2 regions of the Rhizobium sp. Pop5 genome follow, and region 2 is predicted to be linked to the other one. Evidence: riboswitches for the same ligand, from Rfam matches in the RefSeq annotation. Region 2 holds a riboswitch; the other holds the start of a gene.
The links. Region 2 has a riboswitch for FMN ahead of NE852_RS08030 (DMT family transporter). Riboswitches for the same ligand answer to the same signal wherever they lie in the genome.

Region 1: another riboswitch for FMN. It lies ahead of NE852_RS13990 (6,7-dimethyl-8-ribityllumazine synthase); the one in region 2 lies ahead of NE852_RS08030 (DMT family transporter).

What each region holds. Positions count from the first base shown of each region.
Region 1 is NZ_CP099399.1:2,361,275-2,366,929, forward strand. Features, by position in the region: gene NE852_RS13970 (adenylate/guanylate cyclase domain-containing protein) at 1-692, opposite strand, end outside; gene NE852_RS13975 (hypothetical protein) at 932-1,156, shown strand; gene NE852_RS13980 (GCG_CRPN prefix-to-repeats domain-containing protein) at 1,247-1,576, opposite strand; gene NE852_RS13985 (SRPBCC domain-containing protein) at 1,762-2,208, opposite strand; FMN riboswitch at 2,475-2,617, shown strand; gene NE852_RS13990 (6,7-dimethyl-8-ribityllumazine synthase) at 2,698-3,132, shown strand; gene NE852_RS13995 (VOC family protein) at 3,280-3,969, shown strand; gene NE852_RS14000 (DUF1194 domain-containing protein) at 4,308-5,084, opposite strand; gene NE852_RS14005 (LysR family transcriptional regulator) at 5,255-5,655, opposite strand, start outside.
Region 2 is NZ_CP099399.1:1,196,018-1,201,672, forward strand. Features, by position in the region: gene lon (endopeptidase La) at 1-1,889, shown strand, start outside; gene hupB (DNA-binding protein HupB) at 2,096-2,371, shown strand; FMN riboswitch at 2,492-2,643, shown strand; gene NE852_RS08030 (DMT family transporter) at 2,727-3,635, shown strand; gene NE852_RS08035 (LysR substrate-binding domain-containing protein) at 3,796-4,695, opposite strand; gene NE852_RS08040 (zinc-dependent alcohol dehydrogenase family protein) at 4,800-5,655, shown strand, end outside.

The DNA.
Region 1 (5,655 bases), 1.2 Mb from region 2:
ATCGCGAGCACGCCGTCGCCCATGAATTTTAGCACCTCGCCCCCGAAGGCATGCACGGCGCCGGCGACACGGTCGAAATAGGCGTCGAGCGCTGCAATCATCGCATACGGCTCGGTCACTTCGGAAAGGGCGGTGAAATCTCTGAGATCAGCGCAGAGAAGGGCGGCGCGGATGATTTCGCCTGTGCCGCGCGCAAGCGCGCCGGCCTGCACCCGGGCAGCGCTGCGCCGGCCGAGATAGGCTTCGAGCAGGGCCGCCCGCGCCTCGCGCGCCGCAAGGGCAGCAAGCGGTGCTGCGGCAAAACGCGCGACCTCGCGCAGCCGGGCCGCATCACCAGGAGCAAAAGCCCCTGCCCCGTCGGCAAGGCCTGCCCAGCCGAGGATGGGGTCGTCCGGAGAAGGCCCGATCCTTTCTTCCCAGACCGGCCCGAGCCCGGCCAGCCACTCACGCCCGGCCCCGACGGGCGGTGCCGCGGCGAAGGCCAGCGCCTCGATGACGGTCCCGCTCTCCGCCCGCCACAGCCATGTGCGCCGCGCAATGATCGGATGCGGCACCGAAAGCGTCAGCGCGCCGCCGGCGAGCGGCAAGCCATCGGCCAGCAGCCGACGCCCGAGTTCGGCGAGAAACCGTTCGGGACCGGGCGAAGCGGCGGCCTCGTCAATCAACCAGGCAAGAGAGGAAGGCAGATCCATGCCCTAGCATTGCACTCGGTCCGAGCCTCGGCAACCCCGGTGCGTCCGCAAGCGGACGCAGCGCTTCCTCTTGGCTCTTGCGCCCGCGGCCATCCCCCGCAACCCCTGTCAACCCCACCGCCAAACAACCCTGTGGAAAACCATTCAGCGCGGTGGAAAACAAAGAAAAAAACACTTTAAACTTGCGCGGATTTGATTCCATTATGCGCCGTTCGTCATCGTATGATTGAGGGGTTGCGATGGGCACGACGTACTGGCCGAAAGATCCGCTTGACGGAAACGACATAACGCTGCTGACGTCGATCCTTCGGCGATGGTGCACGCGCTACGGGATCGAATTCACCGCCGAAGAGAGCAAGCGGAAAGCGAAGGAACTCGTCGAATGGTTCGAGTTCGGCGTCAAGGATCCGGTCGAGCTCGAAGAGCTGATCGACGGCAAGCATTGGCTCGTCACTCCGATCTGAGCCCAAGCGTCCGCGCATGAAAAGAGGCCGGGCGAAGATCGCGCCGGCCTCCATCGTTTTGGTTCCGGGGTTTTGGTTCTGGGCGGGGTATCAATCCCAGTTACGATCGCGATCCCAGCGGCGATCGCCATACCAGCGACGGTCGTCATTCCAGCGACGATCCCGATCCCAGCGGCGTTCGTGGCGCCAGCGCGGACCATCCCAGCCCCAGCGCGGCGGACCGCCATAAAAAGCCATCGGCGGGCGTTGCCAGTTGCGGCGGCATTCGCCCCACGGCGTCAGGTGCCAGCCGCGACCGCAGGCGTAGTCGGCCTTGACGATATTGCTCTGAACGTTGATTGACCCCATCGGCATGGCCTCAGCTGTGCCGATCGAGAGGCTGCCAGCGAGCAAGGCAGCCGCGATAGAAAGTGCCTTCATAACGAACTCCATTCAATCCAGCCGTACCCACCTTAGGGATGCCAAATTGAACTGGGGATGAATTGCGCGTTCATGTTTGCCGGGGAAAAAGGCGCGTTTGCGGACGGCCGGGCAGTGCGCCGGACGGCCATTTTTTCCGCAATGTCAGGCGGTTGCGGGCCGTGGCGAGGCCCGCGCAAAACCGTTCATTTCCTGCCGCTAAAGACATCCGGACCCGGATCGCGCCCGGCGGCGACCTCGGTCAGCCGCCCGAGATAATGCACCCAGCCTTCCGTATGGCCGGCGCATTGCTCCGCACTCGGCAGGCCGCTATGGGTGAGCCGCAGGAGCGTCCCGTCGGGCTGCTCGATCAGGTCGATCTCGACCAGGCTCGAGCCCGGCGGCACCACCTCGCTGCCGTCCCAGCCGAAGCTGTAGGCCAGGCGATGAACCGGCACCACCTCGCGAAACGAACCGCGCGCGAAGCGGGCGCCTGTCACGTTGACGAGATAGAGCCCGCCCGGCTCAGGCTCGATCTGCGCCTCCGTTCCCATCCAGCGCAGGATCTTCTCCGGATCGGTCATCAGTGCAAACACCGCAGCCGGGGGTGCTGCTATATGCGCCTCGCGGCGCACGATGAATGGGTCTGGCATCACATTCTCCCATGATTGCTGTCCTGCCCTATGACGCGGCACGAGATGCTTTTTCGACATGGATGTCCTCAGCAGAAGCATTTAGGCGGAAGAGCGCGCTCAACAAGGGCGTTGGAGCACACATCCATCAGCCGATAGCGCACCCGCCTCGTCCTTCGAGGCCACTGCGGGGCGCCTCAGGAGAGGCTCTCTTGGGGTCGCAACCCCGCCTCCATCCCGAAACCATCTTCCCCTATTGCCAGCCCGCCGCCTTGACCCTATTGTCGCGCCGTTCTCAGGGCGGGGTGAAAGTCCCTACCGGCGGTATGCAGTTTCGATTGCGAGCCCGCGAGCGCCTTCCTCGGAAGGGTCAGCAGATCAGGTGAGATGCCTGAGCCGACGGTCATAGTCCGGATGAAAGAGAACGTGCGTTGCCGCTGCCCTTTCGGGCTGGCGGCGGACGCTCGTGATCGCCTTGGGTGACGTGTCTGTACGCCAAAGGAGATTACCATGACACCCACCCGTTATGCCTTCATCAAAGCCGGCTGGCACGCCGATATCGTCGATCGTGCGCTTGAAGGCTTTCAACAGCTCATTCCCGCCGAGCAGATCGACGTGTTCGATGTTCCAGGCGCTTTCGAAATGCCGCTCTTGTCGCGCGATCTTGCCGCGAGCGGGCGTTATGGCGCCGTCATCGCCGCCGCCTTCGTCGTCGACGGCGGAATCTATCGCCATGACTTCGTGGCCCAGGCCGTCGTCGACGGGCTGATGCGCGCCGGAATGGATACCGGCGTGCCGGTGCTGTCGGTCTCGCTGACGCCGCATCACTATCAGGAAACCGAGCACCATCAACAGATCTACCGCGCTCACTTCGTCGAAAAGGGCCGCGAGGCCGCGCGCGCCGCTCTGATGATCGGCAAGACGCGCGCCGCTCTTGCGGCGTAGAGACCCGCGCAACAGGCGGCGGGATCGGCCCGCCGTCTTCTCCCTACCGACAGAAGAATTGATTCGACGCCCTCGCCGCGCTGTGGTCCACTCGACCCCGACATGTATCGCCATTCTTAATGCGTCCAAACCTCAAGGGAGCTGAAGATGAGCAATGCAATGCGCAGTGAAACCCCCACCCTATCCACGAGAACACGACCGGTCGACACCAAGCTCGAAGTGGTCGTCATCCCCGTTTCGGACGTCGACCGCGCGAAACGCTTTTACGACGGCCTCGGCTGGCGGCTTGACGCCGACTTCGCCAATGATGCCGATTTCCGGGTGATCCAGTTCACCCCGCCCGGCTCCGGCTGCGCGATCATCTTCGGCAAAAATATCACCGCCGCCGCCCCCGGCTCCGCCCAGGGCCTTTACCTCGTCGTCTCGGACATCGAGGCCGCCCGCCGCGATCTCATCGCCCGCGGCGTCGAGGTGAGCGACGTCTTCCACGACGCAGCAGGCGTCTATGCCGGCAAGGATGAACCCTATCTGTTCGGACGCCTCAGAATCGCCGGCCGCGATCCCGACCACCGCAGCTACCGCTCCTTCGCCTCGTTCAAGGATCCCGATGGCAACGGCTGGCTGTTCCAGGAGGTCACCACGCGGCTGCCGGGCCGCATCGACGCCGACGAGACGGCCTTCTCGACATCAAGCGACCTCGCCGCCGCGCTGCGCCGCGCCGCCACCGCCCACGGCGAACACGAGAAACGAAACGGCGGCAAACACGACGAGAACTGGCCGGACTGGTACGCCGAATACATGGTCAGCGAACGGGCGGGCCGGGAGTTGCCGTTGTAGGTGGCGGCAGAGGCCGTAAGCCCCCGCTTCGCCCTTCGAGGCCCTCGCAGGCGCCCAGGGCGAAGCTCTATTGGATGCCGCGCGTCTCTTCTTTACCGGCATGCCGTGTGGCACCCCCTCTGGCCTGCCGGCCATCTCCCCCACAAGGGTGGAGATCGACAGGAGGCTTGACCACGCCCCCTGTCGAACGGCAGCGGCAATCACAATGCTCGGCTGTTTGGGGAAGCCGTCACGCCCAGCCGATCTCCCTCCTTGTGGGGGAGATGTCCGGCAGGACAGAGGGGGGTGCCACACGACATGTCCTCTCATCCCAAATCGCGCCGGCAAGCCACCACCCCTCACCGCTCGAAAAAGTCCCGCCACTGTTTCTCGCCAAACAGACAGTCGGCCGCGGGCGCATCCCCCGCAATCTCACGCACCGTCACCGGCGGCCAAAGGCCGCTGATTTCGAGCACCAGCTTGCGGCGTACGGCGACGGCGAAATCCTCGATCTTGTGGACCGGCAGCACAAAGGCGCCGGGGCCGCCGATGACGCAATCGGCGTAATATTTGTCGAGACCCTCGGGCGCATCGGAAGGCCGCAGCATGATGGCGAGGCCGTTAATGACCATGCCCGCTTCCACCGCCCTGTCACGGGCCAGCATCACCGGATTGCCCGAGTTGTTCGGGCCGTCGCCGGAAACGTCGATCACCTCCCGCCTGGCCTGAAAGGGACTGGCGATGATCATGCTGGCGCCCTGGGCGATGGCGGTGGAGATCGAGGTGCGCCGCTGCGTGGCGATCGGCCGGGCTTCGAGTTTGTCGGCAAAGGCGATCGCATCGGCTTCCGTCTCGATCACCTGCCAGTCGATCACCGAATCCTGGACGACATAGCCCGCCCATTCGAAATAGCTGATGGCGATGCGGCCGGTGAGTCCACCCTTGACCGCATCGATGAATTCCTTGTGCTTGAGCGCCTCGACATAACCCTGGCGCTGGATGCCGATCTCCTCGAAATCCATCGACCGCGAGGTGTCGACGGCAAGCACCAGCGCCACATCGACCTCGCTTCTCCCGATCTCCGCGATCGGGGCGACGCCGGAAAGACCCATCAGCACCGCAAGTGTCGTCAGCATCGGCAAATCCCCGCGCCATTCACAAGCCGGCAAATTTTACCACAGCTTGATCGGGGCAGGACGCGCCGCCACGCGCTGGGCTTCAATTTTCGGTGATGGATTGGCCGGGCGAGCTGCCTTGAGCCGCGCCCTCCGCGCGAGGCTCTCTTGTCGCGCCGATCCCGCAACCCTCAACGCAAAGGCAGCCACAAAGGGCTTTTCCATGCCTTTAGCGCTTCGAGGAAGACCTGCAGGCGCAAGGGCAGGAAGCGGCGGGTCGGGTAGACGGCGTGCACGAAGATTTCCGGCGACGACCAGTCGGGCAGCAGGCGGATGAGCTCGCCTCGCTTGATCTCTTCGTCGCAATAGGTCGAAGGTAGGAGCCCGATGCCGTGGCCGCGATAGGTAAAGGCGCTGACCGCATCGAAATCGCGGCTCGATACCGGCCCGGACACGCGCACGTCAATCGATTTGCGGCCGCTGACCAGATGCCAGTCCGCCTCGCCGTTGCGGCCGTTCAACAGCACGCATCGATGCTCCTTCAGATCCTCGGGCTTTGACGGAAGCGCCCTGCCCTCGAGATAGCCTGATG
Region 2 (5,655 bases):
TCAAGATCACCGAGAAGCAGGAAATGCTGGAGACCACCAGCGTCAAGGCCCGCCTCGAAAAGGCGCTCGGCTTCATGGAAGGCGAGATCTCGGTCCTGCAGGTCGAAAAGCGCATCCGCTCGCGCGTCAAGCGCCAGATGGAGAAGACCCAGCGCGAATACTATCTCAATGAGCAGATGAAGGCGATCCAGAAGGAGCTCGGCGACGGCGAGGAAGGCCGCGACGAGATGAGCGAGCTTGAAGAGCGCATCTCCAAGACCAAATTGTCCAAGGAAGCCCGTGAAAAGGCCGATGCGGAGCTGAAGAAGCTGCGCCAGATGAGCCCGATGTCGGCCGAAGCCACCGTCGTGCGCAACTATCTGGACTGGCTGCTCGGCATCCCCTGGGGCAAGAAGTCGAAGATCAAGGCCGATCTCAACAATGCCGAGAAGATCCTTGAAGCCGATCACTTCGGTCTCGACAAGGTCAAGGAGCGCATCGTCGAATATCTCGCCGTGCAGGCCCGCGCCACCAAGATCAAGGGTCCGATCCTGTGCCTCGTCGGCCCTCCGGGCGTCGGCAAGACCTCGCTCGCCCAGTCGATCGCCAAGGCGACCGGCCGTGAGTATGTCCGTATGGCTCTCGGCGGCGTTCGTGACGAAGCCGAAATCCGCGGTCATCGCCGCACCTATATCGGCTCGATGCCCGGCAAGGTCATCCAGTCGATGAAGAAAGCGAAGAAGTCCAACCCGCTGTTCCTGCTCGACGAAATCGACAAGCTCGGCCAGGATTATCGTGGCGACCCGTCTTCGGCCCTGCTCGAGGTGCTCGATCCTGCGCAGAACTCGACCTTTATGGACCACTACCTGGAAGTCGAATACGACCTGTCGGACGTGATGTTCATCACGACGGCGAATACGCTGAACATTCCTGCGCCTCTGATGGACCGCATGGAGATCATTCGTATCGCCGGCTACACCGAGGATGAAAAGCGCGAGATCGCCAAGCGGCACCTGCTGCCGAAGGCCATCAAGGAACATGCGCTGCAGCCGGAAGAATTCTCGGTCAGCGACGACGCCCTGATGGCGATCAGCCAGCAGTATACCCGTGAAGCCGGTGTCCGCAGCTTCGAACGCGAACTGATGAAGCTCGCCCGCAAGGCGGTCACCGAGATCATCAAGGGCAAGACGAAGTCCGTTCATGTGACGGCCGCCAACATTGCCGACTATCTGGGCGTTCCGCGCTTCCGCCATGGCGAAGCCGAGGGCGAGGATCAGGTCGGCGTCGTGACCGGTCTTGCCTGGACGGAAGTCGGCGGCGAACTGCTGACCATCGAAGGCGTGATGATGCCGGGCAAGGGCCGCATGACGGTCACCGGCAATCTGAAGGATGTGATGAAGGAATCGATCTCGGCAGCGGCTTCCTATGTCCGCTCGCGCGCCGTCGATTTCGGCATCGAGCCGCCGCGCTTCGACAAGAGCGACATCCACGTGCACCTGCCGGAAGGCGCAACGCCGAAGGATGGCCCCTCGGCAGGCGTGGCGATGGCGACCGCCATCGTCTCGATCATGACCGGCATCCCGGTGAACAAGCATGTGGCCATGACCGGTGAAATCACCCTTCGCGGCCGTGTGCTGCCGATCGGCGGTCTCAAGGAAAAGCTGCTGGCAGCACTTCGTGGCGGCATCAAGAAGGTGCTGATTCCGGAGGAAAACGCCAAAGATCTGGCGGAGATTCCGGACAACGTGAAGAACAGCATGGAGATCATCCCGGTATCCCGGATGGGCGAGGTGATCAAGCATGCACTGATCCGGCGGCCGGAGCCGATCGAGTGGGATGGCACGGTGGAAACGCCGGTCATCGCATCGGTCGAAGGCCTTGATGATACGGGCGCAGCCATAGCGCATTGAGTGGCGCTTGCCACATTTATGCCCCATTGGCGCAAAAGACGCGAAAAGGCTGGCGGAAACGCCAGCCTTTTTTGTGAAAACGTCATGGAGACGCTTGCTTTTCCTTGATTTGCAGGGCTTTTGGGTTCCCGGCGGGCCTGATGAAACCTATTCTGCGCCTAGCTTACATTTGAGTCGTTTCATACCATTTAGAAAGGGGTGGAAACATGAACAAGAATGAACTCGTGTCCGCAGTAGCCGAAAAGGCTGGACTGACGAAGTCTGACGCGGCTTCCGCTGTCGACGCGGTTTTCGACGTTGTACAGGCCGAACTCAAGAACAAGGGCGACATCCGCCTCGCGGGTTTCGGTAGCTTCACTGTTTCTCATCGTGCCGCAACGAAGGGCCGCAACCCGTCGACCGGCGCTGAAGTCGACATTCCGGCACGCAACGTGCCGAAGTTCACGCCCGGCAAGGGCCTGAAGGATGCCGTCAACGGCTGATTGGATAGTCCGCCAGCCGTACACGAGAGCGGCTGCGCAGGATTTCGGAGGGGTTCGGCATCGCTGAGCCCCTCTTTGTTTTTGTCGCTTGCCGCATGCAGCGCTTTGTTCTACGAACGAAGCCGTTCTCAGGGCGGGGTGAAAGTCCCCACCGGCGGTAAGGGCTGCGGCCCGAGCCCGCGAGCGCCTTCCGAAGCTTTAGCCGGGGAGGGGTCAGCAGATCCGGTGCGATTCCGGAGCCGACGGTATAGTCCGGATGAAAGAGAATGAGCGTGACCGCATGCGGGCAGGGAACTGCCTGTTTCTGCGTGCCGTCGCCTCATACGTCCTGATTTATGTTTGGTCCTTGTTCCGGATGGAAGACATGAATCAGAATTCCCTTGCAGTCCCGCGTTCCCGCGCCTTTGCCGGCGCAGCCTTCATGGTGCTCGGAGGCGTGGCCTTCTCGCTCCTGAATGTGGTCACCCAATGGCTGACCATGAAGCTCGCCTTTCCCCCGGCCTCCACGGCCTTCTGGCAATATGGCTTCGCCTTCCTTTTCTCTTTGCCCTTTCTGCGCAAATCAGGCCTTTCCGCCATGCGGACGGATTATCCGTGGCGGCATGTCGTGCGCGTCGTCTTTGCCGCGCTCGGCGTCGAGGCCTGGGTTTCGGGCCTTGCCTCGGTGCCGATCTGGCAGGCGATCGCACTCGTCATGACCTCGCCCTTTTTCATCATCCTCGGCGCCCGCCTGTTCCTCGGTGAACGAGTCGGCCCCGCCCGCTGGGCGGCGACGGCTGTCGGCTTTGGCGGCGCGATGATCATCCTCCAGCCATGGTCGGACAGCTTCAGCTGGGCAGCTCTGCTACCTGTTCTCTCGGCGCTTCTCTGGGGCGCATCGTCTCTCATCACCAAGAACCTGACCGGCATCGAGAAGCCCGAGACCATCACCGTCTGGTTGCTGGTGATGCTGACGCCGATCAACGGCGGCCTGGCATTAGCCGCAGGCTTCGTCGTGCCGACGGGCACGACGCTGGCTCTCTTCCTGCTGGCGGGCCTCCTGACTGTTGTGGCGCAATATCTGCTGACCCTTGCCTATGCCAGCGCCGACGCCGCCTACGTGCAGCCGTTCGACGACCTCAAACTACCGCTGAACGTGCTCGCGGGCTGGCTATTCTTCGGCTATGCGCCGGCCGGCTATCTTTGGCTCGGGGCAGCACTCATTCTCGCCGCGTCGCTTTTCATCATGAGGAACGAGATGCGCCGGGAAAGGGAACCGGCCTGACGCAGACCCTCTGAAATGTCGTGGGCGATCGGCACCGGCGGCGACGCGACGCTCTGGATCGCCGTCCGTAGGTGATGAAAGCCGCTGGAACTATCAAGCAGACGACTTCGCCTTTCTGTACTCCTTGCCCATCCTGCGAAGGTCGGACGGCCCGACGGACCTAGGTCATGAATTTGGGCAGCGCGGCCGCCAATGCGTCGACGGCGAGACGGATCCTGAGCGGCAGGTGCGGTGTCTGCAGCCACAGTGCATGGCAGTCGTAGAGAAACTCCGGCTGACCCGGCAGCAACACTTCGAGCGCTCCAGCCCGCACGCGGTCGCGGATGAGCCAGTAGGGCAGCCAGGCGAGCCCCATGCCCGCCGTTGCCGCATCTGCGATCGCATCGAGATCATCGAGCCGCAATCGGCTATTCGGCCGAACTTCCACCGGAGACGGGTCTCCACGTGGAAAGAGCCATGGGCTGAAGCGGGCAGAGCGTGCATAGATGATCGCGTTGTGCCCGCCAATATCTTCGATCTGCTCCGGTCTGCCATGCGTATCGAGATAGCTCGCCGAGGCGCAGACCACCATGCGCTGGCGCGCGACGCGTCGGGCGATAATGCCTGACCTGTCTGCCAGTTCACCGGTACGGATCGCGAGATCGTAACCGTTATCGGCGAGATCGATAATGGGATCGCTGAGCGAAAGATCGAGTTCGAGGTTCGGATATCGCTTTGCGAGCTCGATCAGAACCGGCAGCGCGCAGTGCCGCCCAAAATGCACGGGCATTGTGACCCGCAGCTTTCCGCGTGGTTCGGAAAGATGATCGATCGCGAGCGCATCCGCGGCCTCTGTTTCGACAAGGATCATCCGACAGCGTTCATAATAGGCGCGTCCGAAATCCGTCAGGCTCTGCCGGCGCGTCGTCCGGCTGATAAGGCTGACCCCCAATCGCTCTTCCAGAAAGCGGATGTGCTTGCCGACCATGGGTCCGGATAGGCCGAGTGCTGCTGCCGCTGCCGCAAACGAGCCCAGATCCACGGCCTTCACGAAGACGGTCATGCTGGTGAGACGATCCATATTGCAAACTCGCAGTTTCTTCTGTCTTGCCTTTTGGCCAATTTATCTTTCTTGATTGAGTTGTCATAGCTCATTCGGTTCAATTGTTTTGGAGTTTGTGGGAAATGGCACGCATAATCCGATTTCACGAATTCGGTGGCCCCGAAGTTCTCCGCCTTGAAGATATGGATATTCCTGCCCCCGGGCCGGGGCAGGTTCAGATCCGCGTCAAGGCTCTTGGGATCAACCGGGCAGAAGCTCTGCTACGATCCCGCACCTATATCGAAACCGCGCCGTTGCCGTCGGGCCTCGGCCTCGAGGCGGCAGGCATCATCGAGGCCATAGGGGAAGACGTCGACGGCTTTGCGCCTGGCGACGCCGTCAGCATCATTCCGCCGATCTCGATGGTGCGCTCGCCGGCTTATGGTGAGCTCGTGACATTTCCCGCCGAGCTCATTGTCAGGCATCCATCGACACTTTCCTGGGAGGAAGCTGCCGCTGTCTGGATGTCGTATCTGACTGCTTACGGCGCTCTCATCGATATTACCCGACTTTCAAGAGGGGAATTCGTGGCAATCACCGCCGCCTCGAGCAGCGTAGCTCTCGCTGCAATCCAGATCGCCAACGGGATCGGCGCCACACCGATTGCGATCACCAGAACGTCTTCGAAGCGCCAGGCATTGCAGGAGGCTGGTGCCGCGCATGTCATCGCATCGGATGAGGAGGACTTGGAAGCACGACTGAAGGAAATCACTGGGCAAGGGGGCGTTCGCGTCGTCTTCGACGCCGTGGCCGGGCCTATTTTCGAACCGCTGACGGCGGCGATGTCACCAGGCGGCATTCTCATTGAATACGGTGGATTAAGCCCGCGGCCAACACCGTTTCCTTTGCCTGCCGTGCTCGGCAAATGCCTGACGCTCCGTGGCTATCTCGTCCATGAGATTATCCGCGATCCGGCGCGGCTGCAGTCCGCAAAGACCT